DNA from 2 places in the Pseudoalteromonas sp. JSTW genome. Region 1 is predicted to be linked to the other one. Evidence: predicted binding sites of a transcription regulator. Region 1 holds the regulator's gene; the other holds the start of a gene.
What was found. The regulator LexA, encoded in region 1, represses DNA repair genes until DNA is damaged. The targets are predictions, from matches to a motif close to TACTGTATNNNNATACAGTA.

Region 1 (12,706 bases):
TAATTGAGTCAGCATAGCTTGCGTAATGACTAACTCACCAACCATGTTGATTAAGGAGTCAACTTTATCAATACCAACACGGATTGAGGTGGATTCGGTGTTGGTTGTTGTTGATTTTACAGCAGGGACTTTCTTTACTTCGGCATCGGGCTTGGTGGCTGCTTTTTCATTTTTGTTGTCAGTCTCGACCTGCGTTGATGGCGCCGCGCTCACAGCGACTTCATCACCAAATAAACCGCCGCATAAGGTAATCGTAATATCGGCGTCATCCTCAACCCATTCGAAAATTTCTTCGATACAACTCTGGTCTTTTTCTGTGGTTAAGAAAAAACGCCACGACAAAAAGCAATCTTCGGGGGCGAGGTCGGTAACATCAGGAACAGCATCTTGAAACGCTTGAGTTTCTAAGTCACCTAACTCAGCTAATTCACTGATCATATACAGCGGTTCATTGCCGGTTTTAAATAGGTGATGATGTGGTTTAAAATCGATTTGGAAAGTATTAATACTGTTTTCGCTGAGTGGCTCCTGCACAGGCTCTGCCACTTTACTTGCCGCACGCATACCGAGTATTTCTTCGAATTTGATTCGCAGTTCATCCGCTTCGGTTAAGTCGGGTTGCTGTTCTGCTTGCAATGCTCTAAGTAAAGCTCGTAAACAATCCACTGATTTTAGTAATAAGTTTACATGTTCGGCCGTTAAATCTCGTGAACCTTCCCGAATTTGGTCTAACAGCGTTTCTAAAACATGGGTAAAATCAGCAACAGAATTAAAGCCAAATGTACCACTGCCCCCTTTAATAGAATGCGCGGCGCGAAAAATAGTGTTGATTGTTTCTGAGTCTTCTTCGCCCGGAACTAAGTTTAATAACTCAGCCTCCATAGCATCCAGTCCTTCAAAGCTTTCTTCGAAAAACACTTCATAAAATTGGCTTAGATCTATACTCATGCCCCGCTCCTATTGTTAGCGAATCACTTTTTTTAAAACCGCTAACAATTGCTCAGGATTAAATGGTTTAACAATCCATCCCGTTGCCCCCGCTGCTTTTCCTTCGGATTTTTTATCAAGGCCAGACTCGGTCGTTAGCATCAATAAAGGGGTAAATTTATAGTTTGGTAAACTACGTAATTCACGTATGAGCGTAATACCATCCATCACTGGCATATTCACATCGGATATAACGGCATCGAAACCTTGCTGTTTAGCTATGTTCAACGCCTCACTGCCATCTTTTGCTTCCGTGACTTCAAAGCCTGCTTTTTTTAGCGTAAAACCTACCATTTGTCGCATAGATGCAGAGTCATCAACAGCTAAAATTCTTTTCATAAAAACCTCTTAATTGGTATTCTCAAGTACAAGATAATGACTTAAGCCCAAACTATTTATTGCCTCTTGCAACGGCTTGCTTTCGCCTACCCAAATAATTTTGTGTTGGACTGAAAGCAAATGCTTTTGTAATGAACATAACAGCTGAATTGAGGCCGTATCGGCACGAGTCACCTCACTAATATCAAGGCAAATATCATCGTTTGCTGACAACTCTTGCAACAAATCTTGATGTAGTGATTCGACTTGAGTGATGGCTAATTCAGTAGGAAGCTTCAACATTACTGGCACTTTCCCTGCTTAAAACAATTCATAACAAAAGCTTAGACCGAGTTATTAAAATTGCCATTAATTGAATTAAAAAATTGTAAAATTTTTTAGTAGCTTACATGTTGAAATCAAAAAAGGGAGCAATCGCTCCCTCGAAAATAATCACACTTGTCTATACAGATACTTAGTGATAATAATCTGCAATTTTTTTAAACTCTTCTGTTAACGTACTGGCGTTAATAAGCGGAACATTGCCCTGTTTAAACTCGGGCTTGAAAATTGCGCGTACCGCGCCATCGGGGTCAACCATCACGACTGACGCACTGTGATCAACAGCATATTCTTGCTCATCACTGTCATTAATCGCGTAAATGAGCCCTAAATCTCTAACAAAGGGAAAGAGCTGTTTATGAGGGCCTGATACGGCTAAAAAATCAGGGTTAAAATAATCAATATAGGCTTTGCGTTTTGCGGTGGTATCTCGTTTTGGATCAACCGCTACAAACCACACTTGTACCGTGTAATCTTGGCTCAGCTGCTGTTGCACACTGGTCAATTTAGCCAACGTCATTGGGCAAATATCAGGGCAACTTGTGTAACCTAAAAAGACTAAATTCCAATGACCTTTGAAGCGACTATTATCGGCGGCGTCGCCATGCTGATCAATCAATGTAAATGACTTAACAGGCTTGGCTTGCTGATACACCAGCGCATCCACATCGGGAGGTGATTTTTCGGGGCTACAGCCCGTTAAAAAAAACACCACTCCCAAACAAAGTGCCACTAAAAAACGCGTCATAAAAGCAACCATTTATCAATAAATAAGGCGATAAAGAGTAGCATTAAATGCACAATTGAAAAACGAAATAAGTCCATCGCGGTATCATCTTTCCCACCCAGTTTTAGCTTTAATGCTTTATAAACGAAAATGGCATTTAACGCACTTGCCGCCATTAAGTATATGCCCCCTGACATACCAATTAAATAAGGTAATACACACACCAATGCCAGTAAAACAGAGTAAGCAACCACACATGTTTTGCAAAATTCGATACCATGGGTAACGGGTAACATCGGAATTTTTGCTCGCTCATAGTCACTTTTACGCGCAATCGCTAACGCCCAGAAGTGAGGCGGAGTCCAGGTAAAAATAATCATAACAAGTAGCCAAGGCGCTGCCGCCATATGACCCGTTTCAGACACCCACCCTAATAAGGGTGGCATAGCACCGGCCAGCCCCCCTATAACAATATTTTGCGGTGTGGCACGCTTTAAGAAAGAAGTGTAGATAAATGCATAACCCACTAACGCAAAAAGTGTCAGTATCGCCGTTAAGGTGTTTGCCCAAATGATCAACATCATAAAGCCTGCAGTACCAATAGCAGCTGCAAAACTTAAAGCATGTTGCTTGCTCAAACGCCCCTTAGCGACAGGACGGTGGCGAGTGCGCGCCATCTTGCTATCAATTTCACTATCAACAACATGATTAATCACCGCAGCAGCGGCTGAAAGTAAACCTATACCCAACAAGCTTGCCAATTGAACAAAAAGACCTCGCCCCATATCAGGAGCAAGTGCTAAACCGACCCATGCGGTGAGAACAAGCATCGCAACGACTTTAAATTTGCTAATCGCAAGATAGTCTTTTAACAACGCATGACCATGAGAAAATATTGATTTTTCAGTATGTAATGTTAAGGCCATTATCGCCTCCTAAGTTCTTGCTTTTAAGTGGAAACATAGTCTAACCATTGTTAATAACAACATGGCTGCCATTAAGTTATGAGCAAGCGCTACGCTTAAAGGGAAATGCCAATGAACAACCGCAAGGCCTAAACAGATTTGACACAGTAAGGCTATTAATACGGTGACCGTGCAATGCTTTATTTTTCGAGAATAAGAGTGCGAATAGATACGCCACATAATGAGTGCCAATACAACACAGGTAACAAGGGCCCAAATACGGTGTAATAAGTGAATAGACATACGTGCCTGCTGCGATAAAACACCATATTCATAAGTACTGTGTTCAAGTGGCAGTTGAAAAACGCTCTTTAACGAGAAAGGTTGAGCATAACTGCACAATGGCAACCCATTGCAGTGCGGTGCCGCATAATTAGCCGCAAGCCACCCTCCTAAGGCAATCTGAAGTATCAGGACGACTAAGCCAATCAAGGCTAATCGGTAATACGGCCGAGCTCCCGTATCCCCACCCACAATGGGTTTTGTGGTTAGCCTCAAGTACAACAAGAACACTAAAGACAAAATACTGAATCCCCCAAGCAAATGCCCCATCACCACTAATGGTTGTAAGTTCATGGTAACGGTCCACATACCTAGCGCGGCTTGAAATACCACTAACAAAAGGAGCAGTAACGTTAACTTAACTGGGGTAGTTGGGTATTGGCGTTTTAACCAAGCCAAAACAAACAAAGCCAAAATAAATAACCCAAGCGCACCGGCAAAATAACGATGGATCATTTCTTTCCACGCTTTTGCCGCTTCAAACATCATATCTGGGTAGTTTTGTTCAACATGTAGTAATGCTGTTTCGTGCTTTGGCACCGTTAAAAACCCATAGCAACCGGGCCAGTCCGGGCAGCCTAAACCTGCATCACTGAGCCGTGTATAAGCCCCCAGTCCAACGACTAACACCGACATAAAACACGTAATTAAGACTAAATATTTATAATTTTTATACATCTTTTGCATCCTTACTGAGCTTTAACTTGAACGCGCATAATTAAGTAGTTTTTTTAGATCTTTCAGTAACCCTTTTTGAATTAATCTGTTTTGTTCTGGCTCATCAGTGTAAGGATAGTGCAGTACCACCAAGCCCATATGATCGACCAAATATAAATCTCCCGCTTTAAGCGCTGAGTTTTCATCTAATTGTCGCCAACTAGTGGCTATATCTTGCTGATTTGTAAGAACGGCAACATCAACCTTTTGCTGATTCTTACCCAAGGCAATATGAAGGTTGTCTAAGCTGGCTAACTGGGCTTCACAAACCGAGTGACAGCTTTTTGGGTAGTTAAGCGCAATCGTCCATGGTTTCGGATCGCCCTGCTGCCAATTTGCAAGCTTTACTTCTGTTTCTAACAGCTCCCCGTAATTACTTGAACCGCTGGGCAGCCAATCAAGTTTCAATGCTGTATACGCTAACGCCAGTGGCACAAAGCAACATAAAGCAAATAAACTAAGTGGATTAACTTTCATTACGCCTCCTTTTCATCGCAAAATAAGCTATAACAACACAGGCCGCACCAATGAGCAGCCACTGCACAGCGTAGGCATAATGCTTGTCTGGCCCCATCACTACACTTTCGTAATGAGGAGTCGCTATGTCATCAGCTGCAAGGCGGTAGGCTAAAAACGGTTGCAGAGGTTGCGCTAGTTGACGACTAAAAATGTCTAAATCAATTGCTTGAATACGCTTAGGCCAGCCAGCTTCAGCGCCAATTTCATCTGCTAGCGTAAAGCCTTGCAGCTGACCTTGTTTGAGTTGCACTGTGGTAGATATGTGTGAAGGTTGAGGCCAATTTACGGTGGGGAGTTGACTACGATCAACCGGTGCCTTCAACCAGCCGAAATTAACAATGACAGGCGCTATATCATCATTAATTTTTACAGCAGCAAGTAGGTCGTATCCTACTTGTCCTTGGTAAATCTGATTATCTAACAGCCAATAACGCTGCGTATTGATGAGCCCATTCAAAGTCAGCTTTAAACCTGTTTTATCAACCTGATTAGGTAATAATTGAAATGCCTGCCAGTCCATTACACCTTGCTGTTCTGACTGCTCAAGCTGGCTTAATTGCTGTTGTTTTTGCTCACCACGTTGATACTGCCATACACTCAGCCGTAAACACACCAGCACAGCAAGTGACACAACGCAAATTGCAATAATTGAGCTAAGCTTTTGTTTACGCCTTAAAATCAACTGCATCTAGGAAACCTAAAATGATAAAAATCATCATTACACTGTTATTGTTATATATCGTGTTTAATCTGTTTCGGGCACTATTTGTGATGATGTCTACTAAGCAACACTCGCGACCGATGTCTCACTATTTAGGTCGACGAGTGTTTTTCTCTGCCATGGTACTGATCATCATTATTGCAGCATTAAAACTGGGCTTTATTCACACTAACCCATCGCCAATTCATAACGCTACAGCACGTACACAAATACAAATAAACACAACCACACCACGTCAACAAAGTGCCAGTACCAAGCCGCAGCTTGAAAGGCAAAATGCTTTTCACTGGTAAAGTGACCTTTAAAAATTCGCAGCAGTACCACAAATAAAATAATTGTCCCTAAGGTCACATGCATGCCGTGAAAGCCGGTCAGCAAAAAGAAGGTATTGCCATACACTCCCGCATCAAGGGTTAGACCCAAGTCTTGGTATGCATGCATATACTCATAAACTTGCAGAGCCAAAAACACCACACCAAGCAACACAGTGAGTGATAAGAACGTTTTGAGTGCCCCCCGCTTATTGTTTTCTATGGCAACATGCGCAAAGTGGATAGTGACCGATGAAGTTAATAGAATAAGGGTATTAATCAGCGGTAAGCCTTGCCAACCCATTGCTTGTGTTGTCTCTCCCGCAGGGGTTGTCAACAATGGCCATACGGCCTCAAATGAAGGCCAAAGTACCTCGTTGGTCATGGCATTATTCCCCGCACCACCTAACCAAGGTACCGAGATCATGCGGGCGTAAAATAATGCCCCAAAGAACGCCATAAAAAACATCACTTCAGAAAAAATAAACCAACTCATACCTTGTCTGAATGAGCGATCCATTTGTGCTGAATATAACCCTTTGTGCGACTCTTCAATCACGTTTTTAAACCAACTAAAAACCATATATATGAGGATCGCAATACCAAGATATAAGACGAACTGACCACTGTTTCCTTCGCCGTTTACTTGCATTACAGTGAGGCCTGCGCCTACTGCAATTAAAAACATTGCGACAGCCCCAACAATTGGCCAAGGACTCTCGGCTGGCACATAATATTTTTCGTAATTTTGATTCATTTTGTTTGCTCCTAATTAGCAATTAGCTTGGCGGCTTAATCGTTCTTGGCCACAACTTGCCCGCTAATATCAAACACGGTGTACGACAATGTTAGCTCTTCCACGTCATCGGGTAGTTCAGTATCAACATAAAACAGTAAAGTGAATTCCACTTCTTCTCCTGCTTTTAACGGCTGTTGATCAAAACAAAAACAAGCAATTTTATGTAGATATTTTGCTGCTTTACCGGGTGAAACACTTGGGATAGCTTGCATTACCTTGTCAGTATTACTGGTATTTTTAGCACTAAACTTAACTTCTCGCATGGCGCCTGGCTGCACAGCGACGCTGTACTGCTCAGACTCCACTTTGAATGGGGCGCCACTTTGCGCATGAGTTGTAAAACTCACATCAACCTGACGTTCAGTATTTACATGCTCACTGACTTTGGCTTGTTCAAGTGAGGGTTTACCATTGAGGCCCGTAACATCACAAAACACGTCATAAAGTGGCACCAATGCGAAGGCAAATGCAAACATAGCTAAACATGCTAACAACAGCTTTTTAAGCAAAGGTGCGTGATTCATTACTTAATCTCCGGTGGCGTCTCAAAGGTGTGATACGGTGCTGGTGAGTCAACTTCCCACTCCAATCCTTCAGCGCCATCCCATACTTTAGCGGGGGCTTTTTCGCCGCCTCTGGCACACTTAAAGACCACTAAAACAAACAGCAGTTGCGATAAACCAAACGCAAACCCACCGATACTGATGATGGCATTGAAATCAGCAAATTGAAGTGCGTAATCTGGAATACGGCGGGGCATACCTGCAAGCCCCACAAAGTGCATTGGGAAAAACAGCACGTTAACGCTAACAAGCGATAACCAAAAGTGCCATTTAGCCAAGGTCTCGTTATACATATTGCCCGTCCACTTCGGCAGCCAATAATAGGCCCCAGCCATAATGGAGAACACAGCACCTGTAACTAATACATAATGGAAGTGGGCAACCACAAAGTAGGTGTCATGATACTGAAAATCGGCCGGTGTAATAGCAAGCATAAGCCCCGAAAAACCACCCAACGTAAATAACACAATAAAGGCGATTGCAAACATCATGGGTATTTCAAAGCTAATAGAGCCTCGCCACATTGTTGCCACCCAGTTAAACACTTTTACCCCAGTTGGCACCGAAATCAGCATCGTCGCGTACATAAAGAACAATTCGCCAGCAACCGGCATACCTGTCGTAAACATGTGGTGTGCCCAAACAATAAAGCTTAAGAGTGCTATTGATGAGGTTGCATACACCATGGACGCATAGCCGAATAATTTTTTGCGCGAAAAGGTCGGCACAATCGTTGAGATAATACCGAACGCAGGTAAGATCATAATGTAGACTTCAGGGTGACCAAAGAACCAGAAAATATGCTGGAACATCACCGGATCTCCGCCACCAGCAGCATCAAAAAAACTGGTCGCAAAGTACTTATCGGTCAATACCATTGTCACGGCACCTGCCAGCACGGGCATAACAGCAATCAGTAAGAAAGCCGTGATCAGCCACGTCCATACAAATAGAGGCAGTTTCATCCATGTCATACCCGGCGCTCTAAGGTTTACAATTGTCACAATGACATTGATAGCGCCCATAATTGAGCTAATACCCATAATATGCACTGCAAACACAAACAGCGCGGTATTGTCGTTACTGTAAGTCGTTGAAAGCGGTGCATAGAACGTCCAACCAAAAGCGGGACCACCACCGGGCATAAGCAGCGATGCCAATAAAATAAGGAAGGCAAAAGGTAAAATCCAAAAGCTCCAGTTGTTCATTCGTGGTAAGGCCATATCTGGCGCACCTATCATCATAGGTACCATCCAGTTTGCAAGCCCTGTAAAGGCGGGCATCACAGCCCCAAATACCATGATCAACCCATGTACTGTGGTCATTTGGTTAAAAAAGTGAGGATCAACCAATTGTAAACCTGGTTGGAATAATTCAGCACGGATCACCATAGCCATGGCGCCGCCAATTAAAAACATCGTCAATGAGAAGATCAGGTACAAACTACCGATGTCTTTATGGTTGGTTGTATATAACCAACGCTTGAAACCTTTCGCTGGATGATGGTGGTCGTGATGCGCATGCTCAGTGGCTTGCTCATTAATAACGTTACTCATTAGTTCGCCTCCGCTGCTGCATCAATTGCTGCTTGAATCTGACTCGGTTGAATGACATCACCGGTATTGTTACCCCACGCATTGCGTTTATAAGTGATGACTGCTGCAAGTTGTTTTATTGAAAGCTGTTTATCAAACGCTTGCATCGCTGTACCAGGCTTACCATGTAAAACAATATCAATATGATCGTTCACATCGCCCAACACGATTGGGCTGCCTTTTAAGGCTGGAAATACACCAGGCAATCCCATGCCAGTGGGCTGATGGCAGGCTGCGCAGCTGGCCATATAGACTTGCTCGCCTAAAACAACTAATTCATCTTTCGAAAGAGTTTGATCAAGTAATGCGGCATCTGCAGCAGCGGCTTGTTCTTTCGCTTGTTTTGCGTCTGCAAGCCAAGTCGCAAACTCATCTTCTGGCAATGCCTCAACAACCACCGGCATAAAACCATGGTCTTTGCCACATAACTCTGCGCATTGGCCGCGGTACATACCGGGCTCATTAATGCGTGTCCATGCTTCATTAATAAAGCCGGGATTGGCATCTTTTTTCACGGCAAAATCAGGAACCCACCAAGAATGTATTACATCATCAGAGGTCATTAAAAAACGTACTTTTTTGTTGATTGGTAACACCAGAGGTTTGTCGACTTCGAGTAGGTAGTGCTCTGTTTTTTCGGCTTGATTATCTATTTGATCTTTCGGTGTCGCTAAAATCGAATAGAAAGCAATATCTTCTCCCATGTATTCATAGTGCCACTTCCACTGCGACCCTGTTACTTTGATTGTAATATCTGCTTTTGAAGCATCTTCCATGGCAATAAGCGTTTTGGTGGCAGGGATCGCCATAGCGATTAAGATCACAAATGGAATTGCAGTCCAAAGTATCTCGACCTTCGTGCTTTCATGGAATTGGGCAGGCTTTGCCCCTTTAGACTTACGATGATGTATCAAAGCCCAAAACATCACCGCAAATACGATGATGCCAATCACACAACAGATAATAAATATCGTCATATGTAATTCATAAACATTATTACTTATATCAGTGACACCTTTACGCATATTGAATTGGCTATTTGCCAAAGCAAGTTGCGGAAGTGCTACCAATATAAGCCACAAGGTGTAACGCAGTTTACCCATGTGACAGCTCCTTTTAATGCTATTGCAAGACGCAAAGCGAAAAGGCGTTACAGCTGGTGCCCATTCGTTTTTTTTATTGTTTAAATACCCAAACCAATCGATGGTTGATGTGTCATCTGCAAACAGCTTGGGTCTGTGTATCATCACGACGCAGTGAACGACACACTCATTGTTTAACCCCCTTACACATTTGTTGTGTGTCTTTTTCGTAAATAGGTGTTAATACAATGTACTTAACCAATTAGTTAAAAAATGAGCAATAAGCAAGTTTTTGTGGTAATAAATGTTTATTTTGGTGCAAAAATAACAACTATAATCAGCGCGTTAATTAATACTTAAGGCAAGTATAAAAACTTAAAAAGAAAGGAAAACTGCGCCGTATAAGGCTTTATGTAGAAAGTAAGGGTGAACAAATCTTAGGTAAACGGTCAAAAACAAACAACGCACCAAATTGAATCAATTTGGTGCGTTGTTTCAAAAAAGTTTAGCAAAGCAGATAAAGTAATTACTCTGCTTGTAACGATTAACGCGTAATATAAAAAGCTACATCCAATCAGCGTTGCGAATAACCCCAACCGCTAAGCCTTCAATATTAAATGACTCATGCTCTAAGTCCACTTCAATCGGGGCAAATTCTTCATTTTCAGCATGCAAAAATACTTTACGTCCTGCTTTTTCTAAACGTTTTACAGTCACATCGTCATCGACACGTGCCACAACAACTTGGCCATTTTCTGCAACTTGCGTTTTGTGTACTGCCAGTAAGTCACCATCCATGATGCCAATGTCTTTCATACTCATGCCGTTAACTCGCAATAAGAAGTCTGCAGCGGGTTTAAACAATGCAGGGTCAACCTGACAATGGCTTTCTACATGCTCTTGCGCCAAAATAGGTTCACCCGCGGCAACACGCCCAATCAGTGGTAAGCCAAGCTGTTCTGGCTCGTCTTCTTCGACTAATTGAATGCCTCGGCTTGCTCCAGGCTTCATTTTAATCATGCCTTTTTTTGCCAGTGCTTTTAGATGCTCTTCAGCGGCATTGGCACTTTTAAATCCCAATGTTTGCGCTATTTCAGCACGCGTAGGTGGCATACCAGTGTCTTTAATAAATACTTTAATAAGTTCTAAAATTTGCGATTGGCGTTTTGTTAATGGGCGCATACAACTGGTTTTCCATACAGTACATTTAACTGTGAGTATATACAGTTATCTGAAAATCGCAAATTTAAATTCCCCTTCCTCTCATGATAAAAAACAAGCATTGAACGGTGGGGATAGATACCATATTGTATACCGATATTTCACTTAAGAAGTTAGTTTGCGAAGGAAACACAATGAGCATTTGGTATCAACCATTCACCCTCGAATTATGTAAAGAACTCGAACAGGGTATTACTGGGCAAGGCACATTAATGAAAACAATGGGCATTGAAATAACCGAAATCGGCGACGATTATTTAGTGGCCACTATGCCCGCTATTCCAGAGCATCATAACCCTATGGGGATGGTCCATGGTGGTGCTAATGTTGTTTTAGCAGAGACTGTAGCAAGTTATGCAGCCAATTTTGTGGTCGACTTCACCGCATATTATGCTGTTGGCCAAGAAATAAATGCCAATCACATTAAAGCCTCTCGAAAAGGCCTCTTAACAGCCACGGCAAAGCCACTGCACTTAGGTAAGCGAACATCTGTATGGGAAATTAAAATAACGAATGCGGCAGGTGAACTATGCTGCGTATCACGAATGACCGCAGCGGTAGTCAAGCGTTAGCGATTAACGCTCAACAGGATAAATAGTAATTTCGAGCCCTGCGCCAATCGCTGAAATACGTAATAAGGTGTCTGCGTGCAGGGCTTGATTAAAACATTTAGGTGAGTCACCCGACTCAAACCCAATATCGAAAGTACGCTTTGAGCAAGATAACCATTGCTTTAATGCATTGCGTGAGCACGACTCTATAAGTTCACATAATTGGTTGATAGCTTTATCTGGTGTGCCGATATCAGCCGCGGCTTCAATACGTGCTAATTGACGGTATTCATCTTGGTCGTAATGTAAAACCATGGCGTTTTTCTTTAAATCAGCTACCAGCGCACTCATATCGTGTTTTGATTCAAGTTCCAGATCTACATTTAAAAATTGAATTTCCGACATACTCTCGTTTTTACCCTCTATTGATATCTCTGAAACTTTAACTCAGTTTTGTACATAAACCAAATTTAGAATACAGTAAATGCTGCAAGAGCGTTGATTCGCTCTGTCTATACCGCTGCCCAATAAAAAAATAATAAGAGGTAATCAATGAATAAGCGCGTATTTAAATATGCCCGTAAAGGGCATAAGTGGCTGGGTTACTTACTCGCCATACAACTCTTTTTTTGGTTATTAGGGGGCTTAGTAATGAGCTCAATACCCCTTCAAAAAGTACATGGTAAACATTTAGCCAATCGTAGCTTAGATAATCCATTTACCTTGCATGATTACCCCGTTTCTCTTGACCAAATAACCAAACAATTTCAGCAAATTGATAGCATTCAATACCGTCATTTTTTAACCACTCCCATCATCGAAGTGACGACTAATAAAGGCGTGTTTAACTTTGACGGTCAATCTGGTCGTGCTATGAGCACACCAACTAAAACTGAAATTATTGCCAATGCCAATGCACACTTACTCATCGAGGCGGATGTCGCGGGTGCGCAGTTACTAGAAAAAGGAGCGAGAGAAGTCGGTCACCGCTCCAATGTGTGGCAAG
Region 2 (12,706 bases), 1.6 Mb from region 1:
TTCTGACCGAGCACTTCTTCTTGTTTCCAGCCAAAGATACTTTCTGCAGATTTATTAAAGCTTAAAATAATACCGCGACAATTAATTGTCACAATACCATCGATTGCCGTACTTAAAATGGCATCGAGTCGTGATTCTTCTGCCGATTTATCAGCAAGCAGCATACGATAGCGCACCATACCATTGATAATCGCAACGACAGCGGTTAATAACACGGTAGCAAATGACACCATGGCAGCAATAAAAACAAGATTGGTATTGTCTGTGTTATCGGATAAAAAAGGGGAGGTCGCGACAAATCGCGTTGCAGCCATGCCCATGTAATGCATACCGGCGACAGCAAAACCTAAAATAATGGCGCAAATAATCCGGTTTTGTAATGCGGTTAAATTTTGAAAGTGGTCGTTCAAATGAAAGCGAGTATACAGCCCAATAAAGGATAAAAACACGGCAACAAAAATGGATGCAGCAAACCACATAGGGTCATAACGAAGTAATGGGCTCATTTCCATTGCCGCCATACCCGTGTAATGCATGGTACCAATACCTGCGCCCACTAACACAGAACTCATGAGTAACTTTAACCCTGCGGGAATATGTGCAATGTCTTTACTGCGTATTAGTGACATACCTGTGTAGCAGGCTAAAAAAGCAGGAATAAACGAAAAAAATGTCAGAGCAGGATCATAGTTAATGGTTGTGCATAAAGAAAATGCAAGCATACCAATAAAGTGCATACTCCAAATTCCGCCAGACAAGACTAGAGAGCCGGTTGCATTGCCTAGTTTTCTGTATGATTCAAAGCGGGTTTTATTGGCTAAATCAATAATATGCAATGAGAAATATGCAGCAAAAATAGCGGTAGCAATCGAAAGGACAACTAAACTAGGATTGTACACCCCACTTATGATTAAGCTTGGATTTTGATCGGTAATAAAAAATTTCGCGAGCATAATAATTCGTTCAGACTGCAAGTAATGTCAGTCTAATACAATTTGCGCCAGATTTAGAGAAAAAAGATATGACAGACTAAGTAGGATTTGTTTCATTAGCTATATTTAATTAGAAAATACTTAAGTGTGAGACTACCCATGCGCAGGACTGAGCAGACACTCGTCGAGCAAATGCAAATAAATGATGTTGAAATTCAGCATAGAATGAATTTATTAGGGCTCTCTTCACAATGCTTAGCATCACTCATTAACTATAAACCACTTATCGAGTCGGCGATTGAGAAAATGGTTGATGAGTTCTATAAAAAGCAAACAGAAGTCGATGAAATTTCATTACTTATTGGAGATGCTGACACACTGACACGTTTAAGAGATGCACAAAGACAATACATTATAGATTTATTTTGTGGCTGTTATGAAAATGATTACGTTAATAATCGGCTACGTATTGGCATGGTACATAAGCGAATTGGGGTAGAGCCCAAACTGTATTTATCGGCGGTATGTACCCTTAAAGAGCTCATTTTTGATGTGTTAAGAAACACCATAAAAGACCATGCAGAGCTAAATCAAACATTAACCATTATTGATAAGCTTATTTATTTTGATACAACATTAGTGTTTGATACGTACATTGCGAGTCTTGTTGGCGAAATAGAAAATGCGAAACGAAGAACAGAAGTGTATGCGAAAGGGCTTGAAGAGAAAGTAGCGCAGCGTACACATGAACTTGAAAAACTTGCCAAACTAGACCCCCTCACAAATTTGTATAATCGCCGAGAAATGCAAGAGTTGTTTCAGCGAGAATTAGCAAGAGCGCGCCGTCAGAAGCTACCTTTGACTATTGTATATTTTGATTTAGACAACTTTAAATCAGTGAATGACACACAAGGGCATTTGAAAGGTGACGAGGTATTAAAATTCATCGGGAAATATCTTAAAAAGAATACAAGAGAAATAGACATTGCCTGTCGTTATGGGGGAGATGAATTTTGCCTGATCATGCCAGATTGCGACGTAGAAAACACCATTGCGATATGTAATAAGCTGATCGTTGCTTTTGAAGCAAAATACCCCGCATTACATTTGAGCTTTGGCATTATTTCAGCGCCTTTAGACAGCACCGTCGGTGCTGAGGAGCTTATAAATCGTGCTGATCGGAAAATGTACGAGGCTAAAAAGCATCAAGGTTCTCACATAATCCATTAACGTGTCATACGCTTTACAAACACCACCACAAACAGCGCTAGCGAAAAGCTGCCACAAAATGCTTCAATCGCTGCTATGAGCCTTGATAATCCAATGGGGGTTATATCGCCATAGCCTAGCGTTGTAAAAGTAACAACGCTAAAGTAAATGCTGTTTAAAAGTGCTGATACGTTATCATCGAACGAATTATCAAAACTAAATCTAAGCAATGAATCTTGATAGCTGACACCAAATAAAAAGTAACATATTGCGCAACAAACGATAAGAGACAGACTAAAGCGAATGACATTTTCAGGTTTTTCACCATAACCACATAACATGTCAATAAAGCTGGAAGTAATTTGTTTCGTTGATCCTTTCGGGTACTGTGCGTGGCGCATTCTTAATTCTTTATAGGTAAAGTTACCCGCGAGCTCGAAAAGCCCTTGGTCTTCAGACGCTTTACGTAAATTTCTGTATATTTCTTCGGATTGTTCAAATAAGTCGCGTGCAGTCGAGTATTGCCTATTTCGACGAGCTTTAAACGCCTCGGCTTCTTGCAGTAATTGTTCGCCTAAATCGATATTATCAATGCGGCTATCACTGAGTTTAACCCCAAGTAGGTTGGTATTTCGTAAATCGCAGTAGTGTAAGCTGGCGCTATGAAGGTTCGCTTTCATTAAGGATGCATTGGCAATTTTATTGTTGAAAAGATGTGCCCCCGACAAATTGGCTCGATAAAAATTGCAGTAAGAAAGATCATAACCTTCTTCATCATCTTTCTTTATTAAATTTAGACCCACTAAATTTGCACGTTGTAATTGCAGACCCTGAAGTAACCCGCCCTTTTTCGCATATCGTTCAAGTTTTTGAGTCAGCTCTAAGCCTGATTTATCAAATTTATTGTCATGCCAAAAGCAATACCCAGAACCCATATCGGTTTCTTGACACGTGTTACCTGTTGGTGAAATGTAGCTACAACACGGTTTATCAGGCATAAGAATAAAAACTTATTTATGAGTCATCTTTATAGATTAGCAGGTATTTTACGGGGTAAAATATAATACAAAGATTTTATTAATTACATTGGCTTATTTTGTTTGAGTACACGTTAAAACGCAGTAAACGTAGAAAAACTGTCGCGATTAAAGTCGCCGAGCAGCAGTTGACTGTGTATGCACCTCACTTTGTCCCGCGTAAAGATATTGAAGCGTGGTTAAAAACAAAGCAGCATTGGGTTGCAGAGCAAGTTACTAAACAATCATTACACGCTGAGCAGTGTCAATTTCCCATTAAAAATTCGCAAATCAAGCTATTTGATCAGGTAATTCCCCTTGTATTTAAGCAAGAAAATTGCAGCCAATGGTATCAAGACACTGATACTCATGAATTAACCCTTGCTATTTCACCGCGCGTTAAACTCACAGACGCAAAGTATCTTGCATTGATGGAAGAGTTTTTACATGACAAGTTAGAAACCTACCTTGAGATGCGTATACAAAACTACTGTATTCAAATGAGAGAAGCGTTACCAACACGTCTTAAAATTCAACATTACAAGCGTCGATGGGGCAGTTGTAATCGCCAAAGAGAGTTAACCTTTAATTTGCACTTAGCCAGTGCGCCCCTATGGGTTATTGATTATGTTGTTGTTCATGAACTTGCGCATTTAAAGCATATGGATCACAGTGCGGCATTTTGGCAACGGGTGAGTGAGTTTTATCCCGAACATAAAAAAGCAAGCAATTGGCTGAAAGTGAATGGTCCATTTTTACGCTGGCTCTAATACTAATCCGCAAAAATACTTAATCATTTTGAGTGATTAAACCAGTCGCTACCTGCGTTAAAAATGTCTGATTTACGACTGCATGGATGCAGGAGGTAGAGCAATGCAGGAGCAATTGCCGAGAACAACTAAATAACTAAATAACTAAATTTTTGCCTTGTTATCAACGCGGTTTTATTGCCTCAAAATAGACCACATAATTAAGCGTAATGGTATAACAAAAGGATAATTCAATTGAAAATAGCTGTATTTTTAGTTTAACGATTTAGGAAAAGAGAAGTAAATAATAATATGAAAAATAGAATAGTGAATTAGCAGAGAAGGAAAGTGGTGGAGGGAGCTGGATTCGAACCAGCGAAGGCTGAGCCGTCAGATTTACAGTCTGATCCCTTTGGCCGCTCGGGAACCCCTCCACACTAATTTTTATTGCATTTGGCCCCACTTAACTGAGCGTAGAAAAGTGGTGGAGGGAGCTGGATTCGAACCAGCGAAGGCTGAGCCGTCAGATTTACAGTCTGATCCCTTTGGCCGCTCGGGAACCCCTCCAATGCAACGGCGCTGATAATAGCAAACTGGCTCTTTAAGTAAAGAAAAAAACTAAAGAAAAATAGATTAATGCCGATAACTGGTTAATCTTGAAACTATTCGGCCAAAGTCTATGCAAATTGATGGTTTGTTGCTCAACGAGAGTCAACTTGATAATCGTCTTAACAAAAGTGTTCATGAACACCGCCAAGGTGAGTTTGCCTTATTATTGGCGATGCTGTCTCATGATGCGCTTGATTTTAGCCAGTTTCATTTACCGAAAACAGAATTAACCGATACTCAGAGTTCAGAACACGTACTCAGAAATGAGTTAGGGGCAGGCCCAAAACAACCATTAGCGCCTGAACAATATGATATGTTAATCGGGCAGAATAATGGGCTGCGACTTTTAGAAGGTGGCTTGTCAGATATTCGCCTACGTAATTGTCTCAGTCCTGAGCCGCTTGCTATCCGCGATGATAAAAATCATGTGCCGTTAGAAGTCATCGATAACTGTGAGCCAGCAGTCAGAAAACGCTATTACGATAAAAACGCACCCACAGAGCGTATGCAAATGGATGCAGCTGCGTTTTATGACAGCTTAACGGACGAGGCGATTCATCAGCCTTTGCAATTGGCAACTGCTTAATTAATTGAAATTGTCATACTCGCCTTGTACGCTACACTTACAAAGATAGGTAAATTGGTGCAAATCAGTAAAAAGTACAGCTAATTTTTTATGTGCTTGTTATAATGCGCCCAAATGGCTTTATGCCATTATCATTGAACCAAGTTATTAGGACTATAATGAAGAAAACATTCACGCTTAACCATGAGAAAATTAAATACCCTCGCATGGTTGATGCAGCTAAGCACGAAGTGAAGAAGTATTTAAAACGTGAGCGTAATAAAACTCTCCCAGAAGATGCCGATTACTGGGCATTTGATTGTAAATTTGGAGAGTCAGCTGACGACGCGAAAGTCGTTCATGTGGCGGAAATTAATAAATGCATTAGCGATATTGAAGCAAAAGGGCTTACATCGTTTTATGTCGAGATTCTAGCGCGTCCAGCACAACGCCAGTTACAAGAATTTGACGAAGAATAGTCGTTATAATTCATAGAATTTAAGAATGGGCCTTGAGGCCCATTTTTATTGTCTGAAATACAATGACATTATTTTGTGTTGATTTATATCACATGCCCACCACGCAACGGCTTTCCCTACAATGGCTAGTCAAGGTTTAGATTGGCTATATAAAAAGTGAATAGCTGTGATTTAAATTGCGTGACACTTTTTATATTTTTTGCCGCTACCGCAAGGGCATTCATCATTACGGCCAATTTTAATATCAGCAACAGGCGTTATTTCACCATCAAGGTAACGCCATAGTCCATCTTCTTTAATAAAACGCGATTTCTCGTGTAACTCACAATACAAGTTTTGGTAAAAGTAATTTGCTTTAAATTCTACAAAACCTTCTTGCTCGTTATATTCAGTATCTAAAACGCTTAGCTTGGTAAAACGACAGCTATTAGCAAAATCTTTGATTTCGCTAACAGGGTTAGCGGTTTGTTGGCTTTGTGCGTATGTTGTAAAGACATATTTTGCATCTTTTAAGGCATAAGCACTAAAGCGAGAACGCATAAGTTGTTCCGGCGTTTGCGCTTGGCTATCGCCTGCGTGCAAAGGTTGGCAGCAAAGCGAGTAATCTTGTTTGCTGCCACAAGGACAAAGGGAGTGTGTGAGTGATGTCATAACAACTTACCTAAAACAATAAATTGCTATTTTAGCAAGCCTATTGTGGCTGCGGTACTAAATTGTTTAATGGGTTGCTTTTGGTGAAGCAGTAAAACTTTGCAGATGCATGTTCTAAATTAAGAGTCATAGAATCTAGTTGATTGTTGCTGACAATATCTGTCCAGGTGATCACTGCGGCAAAGTTACCGTTGTGCAGCGCCGAACTTAGCACATATTCAAGATTCACAAGGTGCTTTTGTCTGATCACTAACAGTTTACTGGTGTCGATTGAACATGAATCGAGTAATGCTTTACTTGGCACATGATCAGGTGCAATTAACAATGTCCACGCACTTTGGCTGTTATAGTGATGTAATACCTTTAATAGCTCAAATGTTGCTGAAATTTCGTCTTCAATTTGAATTAAATTAACCGACGCTTTGTCGTTATCTTGTTGATAGCTTTTAACGGTTCTTAAGGTAATTGGCTGTAACATAACTTTCACTCACTGGTTGTTTATACAGTATGTGTATACAGTAGTTTATACAGTGTTTTTGCGCAAGTGTTTTTTTGCTATTTTTTTAACCAATTATTCAGCTTTTAATAATTTTAAAAAATTAAATCTTTAAAAACAATTGGTTATTTTATTTCTTTGCAGTGTGATATTTTGTGAAAAATGGATGAAGTAATATATATAGTGTTTTATACCGAAGTTTATACAGTAGTTTGTATGCAGGATATTTGAGGTTTATACAGGTGTTTTGATAAAGAAGCCGGTGTACACCGGCTTCTAAAATTTAGTTTTTCAAGTACGTATTTAAAAACTCAAGGTACGCGTTTGATGCTTTGATACGGTTTTCTTTTTTAGTAAAACCATGACCTTCGTCATCGAACAACACGTATTCTACGGGGACACCATTCGCTTTTACTGCGGCAACAAGCTCATCACTCTCAACTTGCAATACACGAGGGTCGTTTGCACCTTGAATAACCATCAGTGGTTTCGTAATGTTTTTAGCATGGAAGAGGGGAGATATCGCTCGATGGCGTTCGCCATCAGTTGCAGGGTCACCCATTTCATCGTACAGTGCCTTTTTAAAGCTTTCCCACCAAGGTGGTATAGAGTTTAATGTTCTTACCCAGTTAGTTACGCCAAAAATATTAATACCTACTTTAAATTCTTCAGGTTCGAAAGCCAGCGCCGCTGCCGTCATAAAGCCACCGTAACTGCCACCCATAATGCCAATTTTATCAGCATCAACCCAGTCTAAGCTCTGTAAGTGCTTTTTCCCGTAGACAATATCTTGCAAATCGTCTGTGCCATGCTTTTTATCATCTAAATGGAAAAAAGTTTTACCATAGCCAGAGCTACCGCGATTGTTTACAGCAAATATAGCATAGCCATGATTAACTAAATGTTGCTGCATTGCGCTGTAACCTGTGCGGCTCTGGCCGCCCGGACCACCATGCACCCACACTAGAGCAGGCACTTTATTATTACTATTAGCCTGTTTGGGCTTATATAAAACGCCAGGGATTTCTAAACCGTCAAAGCTTTTAAAACGCACAATCGTGCTTTCAACGAGATCATTTTGATCAATTGCATCGCTTAAAGTATGGGTCAGTTTTTTTGCTTTCGTTTCGCCTAATTGCCAAACAAATAAGTTACTTGGCGAGGTATCTGAATTTAGGTAAAACGCCATGCTCTTTTCATCAGCTGAAAAGCTTACACCACGTAAATTGCCCGGGGGCAAGGCAGGCATATCGATTTGTTTATTGGTTTTTGTGTCAATGATTGTCACTTTAGTACTGGCATCAGCATTAACCCCACTTACTTGGTAACGCCCCGATTTTGAGAAGTAAATAAAGCTGACATCCCAGTCATCTTTTAGGGCGGGGCTGTGCTCACCTGTCGTTAAGTCATAGCGCCAAACCTGTGAAAATTCACCTTTTGCATCGGTCGAGTAATACAGAGACTTGCTGTCTTTTGAGAATGTTTCAGGGCCATATTGCGCTTCATTATCATGACGAGTGATTAGCTCAGGTTTGAGCGTTTTTTTCATTGTATCGAGAATGAACACATCACTGTCTTTATTAGAGTTATTTTTTGATAAAGCAATAAAGCGGCCATCAGGGCTAATCGCCCCGACATCTAGACCAAGAGTATTTTGATAAACAGGTGTTATTTCATAGCGTGAACTGTCTACGCGATATAAATCCATAAACTTAGGATCGCGTTGATTACTCGTTATAAAAAAGTGTTTGCCATCGTCTGTAAAGCCCGCAAAGCTGGCACGAGTTTCATCGCCAGGAGTCAGGTCTTTGACAGTGCCGTCTGTCTCACGTACATAAATATGATAGCGCTCGTTCCCGCCTGAGTCCTTGGTAAATAATACGCGCTCATCGTTTGGAAAATAGCGAACAGCATAGGTGCTGTCTTCAAAGTTTGTTAAACGTGTTTTGTTCGCTGTTTTAATATCAATTTCATAGAGGCTATAGATGCCGCTTTCATCACTGCTAACAAGGATTTTGTCACCTTTAGGTGAAAAGCTGCTGCCCATAATTGAAGTGGTATCAAAAAATGTTTCAGCGTCATACTGTTTAATAGTGTGTTCTTGTTGCTGACTAATTGCGCTGGTGGTCGTTTGGTTTGATTGTGAACATCCTGCTAATGCAAGGCTTAATGCACACGCAATGGCTGCTAGTTGAAAACTCGGTTTCATTTTAATTATTCCTTATTATTTTTCCGTTATTGAGTCTTACTTGTTCAATATATAAACGCAAGTTTTGCAGCTAAATAATTGTTACAAAGCATGTAACTTTTTAGGGACATTGCTGTGTTACAATTTAAATTTCGCAAAGGAATGGCAATGATAGAAATAAAAAATCTCAATAAGCGTTTTGCTACAGCAACCGTGTTCGAAAATTATAATAAGCAATTTAACAGTAAGAAAATGTGCTTACAGGCGAGCAATGGGAGTGGCAAAACCACGTTACTGATGATAATTGCTGGCCTTGAAAAACCACAGTCGGGGCAAATAATGTATGCTAATAAACAGCATAGTTCACCACAAAAGTATGTGGCTATTGCCAGCGATCGCATTTGTTTACCTGATTTTTTAACGGCTCAGCAAATTATTCAACTGACCTGTAAAGCCTTAAATGTGCCTGCGCCAATTGACCTTATTAACGGATTTAAGTTCAGCGAACACTTACACACCCGTTTTAGTGCATTATCGACAGGCAATCAAAAAAATGCCAGCTTATAATCACGTTTATGAAGCGGGCGCCTTATTTGCTTTTAGATGAGCCGAGTGCAGCACTTGACCAAGCAAGTATCCATTATTTACTCAATTTGCTTGATAACTATTTAAGTGATAAACCCGATGGGCAAATCATTTTAACCAGCCACGAGCCAGATGTGTTTTTACACCAAGGCTTTGAGTGTACGTCATTATGATAGAGAGCTTGTCACGTTATAATGCAGTAATGAGCTACCGCTATTTAGCATATACAACTGCACTTAAGAACTTACTGGCGCAGCTTAAAAACTTTGGTTTGTTGTTTGCGTTAGTGCTTGGGCCTGCGGTTTTAGGCATCGCGCTATTGTTATTTTTGGGGCTGGGTAAAATTGTAGACAGCCATGAACATGCCCGTTTTAGCGCCCAGTTAGCTTTGCTCTATCTGGCACTGCAAGCCGTTATGTTATGGGCTGTTGCTCCTGCTATAACAAACTCAGAAAATAGAGCCTTTCAAGCACATATCTTTAAGCCTGCTTGGCTAATTTTAATCGACTGTAAGCTTTTACTACTCAGTAATGTGTGGTTAATGGCAAGCTTATTGATAGCCGTTGACCTTCGTCTTCAGCAATGGTTGCAGGTTCCTCATTTTATTCTATTTATGCTGTTGCAGTGGCTGTGCGGTTTAATGGTAATTTATAGACCTTATTCGCTATTTTATGGTTTTTTAGCGTGTAGTATTCTGGTTCTTTTACCGTTTAGTTTAGATTCCTTACACTACCATAGCGGCTTTTTAATTGGTTTTATGGGGAGTTTATTTTTTCCTAACATGAACCTCAGTCACAAACGTGTGGTTAGTTCACTCACTTCATTTTGGATTAGTTACTTTTTGGAGCACAGCTGGAGTGTAATTTGGCGAAGTGCTTTGTTTACTGCAAGCCTATTAGCCGCAGTGCAACTAGTTGAAATTCGTAGCGACTTTAATCATGCGATACAGGTTATGGTGTTGGCAAACTGTGTATTACTAAGTAGTTCATTACAGTTTGATTGCTTTGCAGTGCTTCAAAAATACCGAATGTTTTTTCAAACAAATGGTCAGTACAGACGGTTTTATTTAAGTCATTTTATACCCAGTTTACTGTTTTATGGTGCAGCGACATTGGCGGCAATGCTTTTGTTAAATGTTTTACAATGGCCGCTGGTCGCTTTGGCTGCTGTGTGGTGCTTTTTACAGCAGCTTTTAGCGCAAAAAAAACCAGCGCATTTTGCGCTGGTTTGGTGTGTTATAACAATTGGAATAGCGTTAATTGCTTAAGCTGCATCAGCTTTGCTGTTATTTCCGCTACGTGCAGCTTTACCTGCAACGAGGTCAGCTGGGTCAAAATCGTCTACGTTAATTACATCGAGACGAGCTTTTTCAACAGCAGCTAATTTATCAGCTTCGGCTTGGCTTAAAATGCCTGCTTCAAGGCCCATTTGTGCCACTTTATCAAGTTGGAAGAAAGGCAGTTTTACACCTTTTTCGCGGCATACTTTATCAAATAATGGTTCAACTTCTAGTACGTCTTTAAGCGTTTGCTCTTGACGGCCCACTAAGTTAAGTGGCTCATTTTTAAGGTATACATAACTTGCTAAACGGTTACGTGTTTCGCTAGGTACTTGTAATAAGTGTGCGAGTTTGTGCTCAAGCTTATCTGTTGGCTTGCGTACTGGGCGACCAAATGGGAATAACATGATTTTAAGCATCGCACGAAGCGCAGCAGACGGCATGTTATTAATTAAGTCAGCCAGTGCACGTTGGCAGTGATAAAGGTGATCTTGGCAGCTCCATTGAACAAGCGCAAAATCTTCTTTTTTACGGCCTTCGTCGTTGTAACGTTTAAGTGTTGCAGACACTAGGTATAAGTAGCTTAGTAAGTCACCTAAACGTGCTGAGATACGCTCTTTACGTTTTAATGAACCACCAAATACAGCCATGCTGATGTCAGACATTAATGCAAGTGAAGCACTAAAACGTGACGCTACGCGGTAAAACTCTGCGGTTTCATCTTTGTACGGCGTACTTGTAAAGCGCGCACCGGTGAATGCTAACCACTTAGTACGTACTAGGTTCGAAATGGTAAAACCAATATGACCCATAAGTGCTTTGTCGAATACTGCAAGTGCTTCTTCGCGGTCTTCAATCGAGCATGCACCTAGTTCAGTAAGTACGAACGGATGACAACGAATTGCACCTTGACCATAAATGATCATGTTACGCGTAAGAATGTTTGCACCTTCAACTGTTATTGCAATTGGCGCACCTTGGTAACCACGGCCTAAATAATTGTTTGGACCAAGCATAATGCCTTTACCACCGTGAACATCCATGCCGTGAATGGTTGCTTCACGCATTTGTTCTGTTAAGTGGTATTTAATGATAGCTGATACCACTGACGGCTTTTCACCAAGGTCAACGGCACCGGTCGACATGCTGACTGCGGCATCAGAGCTGTAGGCATAACCTGCAAGTTTTGCGAGTGACTCTTCAACCCCTTCCATTTGACCGATAGGTAAACGGAATTGACGACGAATGCGGCTGTATGAACCAGTAGCAAGTGCGATGGTTTTAATTCCACCCGTTGAATTAGACGGCAAGGTGATTGCGCGGCCTACCGATAAGCATTCAACCAACATACGCCAGCCTTGGCCAGCCATTTTAGGGCCACCAATGATGTAATCTAGTGGAACGAAAATATCTTTACCGCGAGTAGGACCATTTTGGAATGGAACATTTAGCGGGAAGTGACGACGACCAATTTCAACCCCAGGGGTGTCTGTTGGGATGAGCGCACAAGTAATACCTGGCTCTTTGTCATCACCTAATAAACCGTCTGGATCTTGTAATTTAAAAGCAAGACCAAGCACTGTCGCAACAGGTGCAAGGGTAATGTAACGTTTATTCCATGTTAGGCTAATACCTACCACTTCTTCACCATTCCACTGACCTTTACATACGACACCGTAATCAGGAATAGCACTCGCGTCTGAACCGGCTTCAGGTGAGGTTAGGGCGAAACATGGAATTTCTTGACCACTTGCTAAGCGTGGTAAGTAATGATCTTTTTGCTCTTTAGTACCATAGTGCTGAAGCAGCTCACCTGGACCTAACGAGTTAGGCACACCAACAATTGAAGAAAGTAGTGTTGATTTACTCGTAAGCTTTTGCAGTACGCATGATTGTGCAAACGCAGAAAACTCTAAACCGCCGTATTCTTTTTTGATGATCATGGCAA

Region 2: GZH31_RS06350 (SulA-like leucine-rich domain-containing protein) is a predicted target of LexA. The motif match lies at 6,712-6,731, and genes of this name have one in related genera.

The regions. Positions count from the first base shown of each region.
Region 1 is NZ_CP058972.1:3,417,512-3,430,217, forward strand. Features, by position in the region: gene GZH31_RS15360 (chemotaxis protein CheA) at 1-948, opposite strand, end outside; gene GZH31_RS15365 (response regulator) at 964-1,326, opposite strand; gene GZH31_RS15370 (lipid asymmetry maintenance protein MlaB) at 1,336-1,608, opposite strand; gene GZH31_RS15375 (SCO family protein) at 1,781-2,395, opposite strand; gene cyoE (heme o synthase) at 2,392-3,300, opposite strand; gene GZH31_RS15385 (heme A synthase) at 3,310-4,299, opposite strand; gene GZH31_RS15390 (hypothetical protein) at 4,321-4,815, opposite strand; gene GZH31_RS15395 (SURF1 family protein) at 4,805-5,545, opposite strand; gene GZH31_RS15400 (DUF2909 domain-containing protein) at 5,560-5,871, shown strand; gene GZH31_RS15405 (cytochrome c oxidase subunit 3) at 5,771-6,646, opposite strand; gene GZH31_RS15410 (cytochrome c oxidase assembly protein) at 6,682-7,212, opposite strand; gene ctaD (cytochrome c oxidase subunit I) at 7,212-8,807, opposite strand; gene coxB (cytochrome c oxidase subunit II) at 8,807-9,949, opposite strand; gene lexA (transcriptional repressor LexA) at 10,493-11,110, opposite strand; gene GZH31_RS15430 (PaaI family thioesterase) at 11,284-11,721, shown strand; gene GZH31_RS15435 (hypothetical protein) at 11,725-12,105, opposite strand; gene GZH31_RS15440 (hypothetical protein) at 12,253-12,706, shown strand, end outside.
Region 2 is NZ_CP058972.1:1,368,774-1,381,479, forward strand. Features, by position in the region: gene GZH31_RS06305 (PAS domain S-box protein) at 1-953, opposite strand, end outside; gene GZH31_RS06310 (GGDEF domain-containing protein) at 1,092-2,162, shown strand; gene GZH31_RS06315 (ion channel) at 2,159-3,139, opposite strand; gene GZH31_RS06320 (M48 family metallopeptidase) at 3,238-3,927, shown strand; tRNA gene GZH31_RS06325 (tRNA-Tyr) at 4,256-4,340, opposite strand; tRNA gene GZH31_RS06330 (tRNA-Tyr) at 4,389-4,473, opposite strand; gene GZH31_RS06335 (VC2046/SO_2500 family protein) at 4,586-5,101, shown strand; gene GZH31_RS06340 (DUF6172 family protein) at 5,260-5,559, shown strand; gene GZH31_RS06345 (YchJ family protein) at 5,731-6,210, opposite strand; gene GZH31_RS06350 (SulA-like leucine-rich domain-containing protein) at 6,251-6,688, opposite strand; gene GZH31_RS06355 (S9 family peptidase) at 6,990-8,915, opposite strand; gene GZH31_RS06360 (ATP-binding cassette domain-containing protein) at 9,063-9,461, shown strand; gene GZH31_RS19990 (AAA family ATPase) at 9,470-9,652, shown strand; gene GZH31_RS06365 (DUF6136 family protein) at 9,661-10,746, shown strand; gene fadE (acyl-CoA dehydrogenase FadE) at 10,743-12,706, opposite strand, start outside.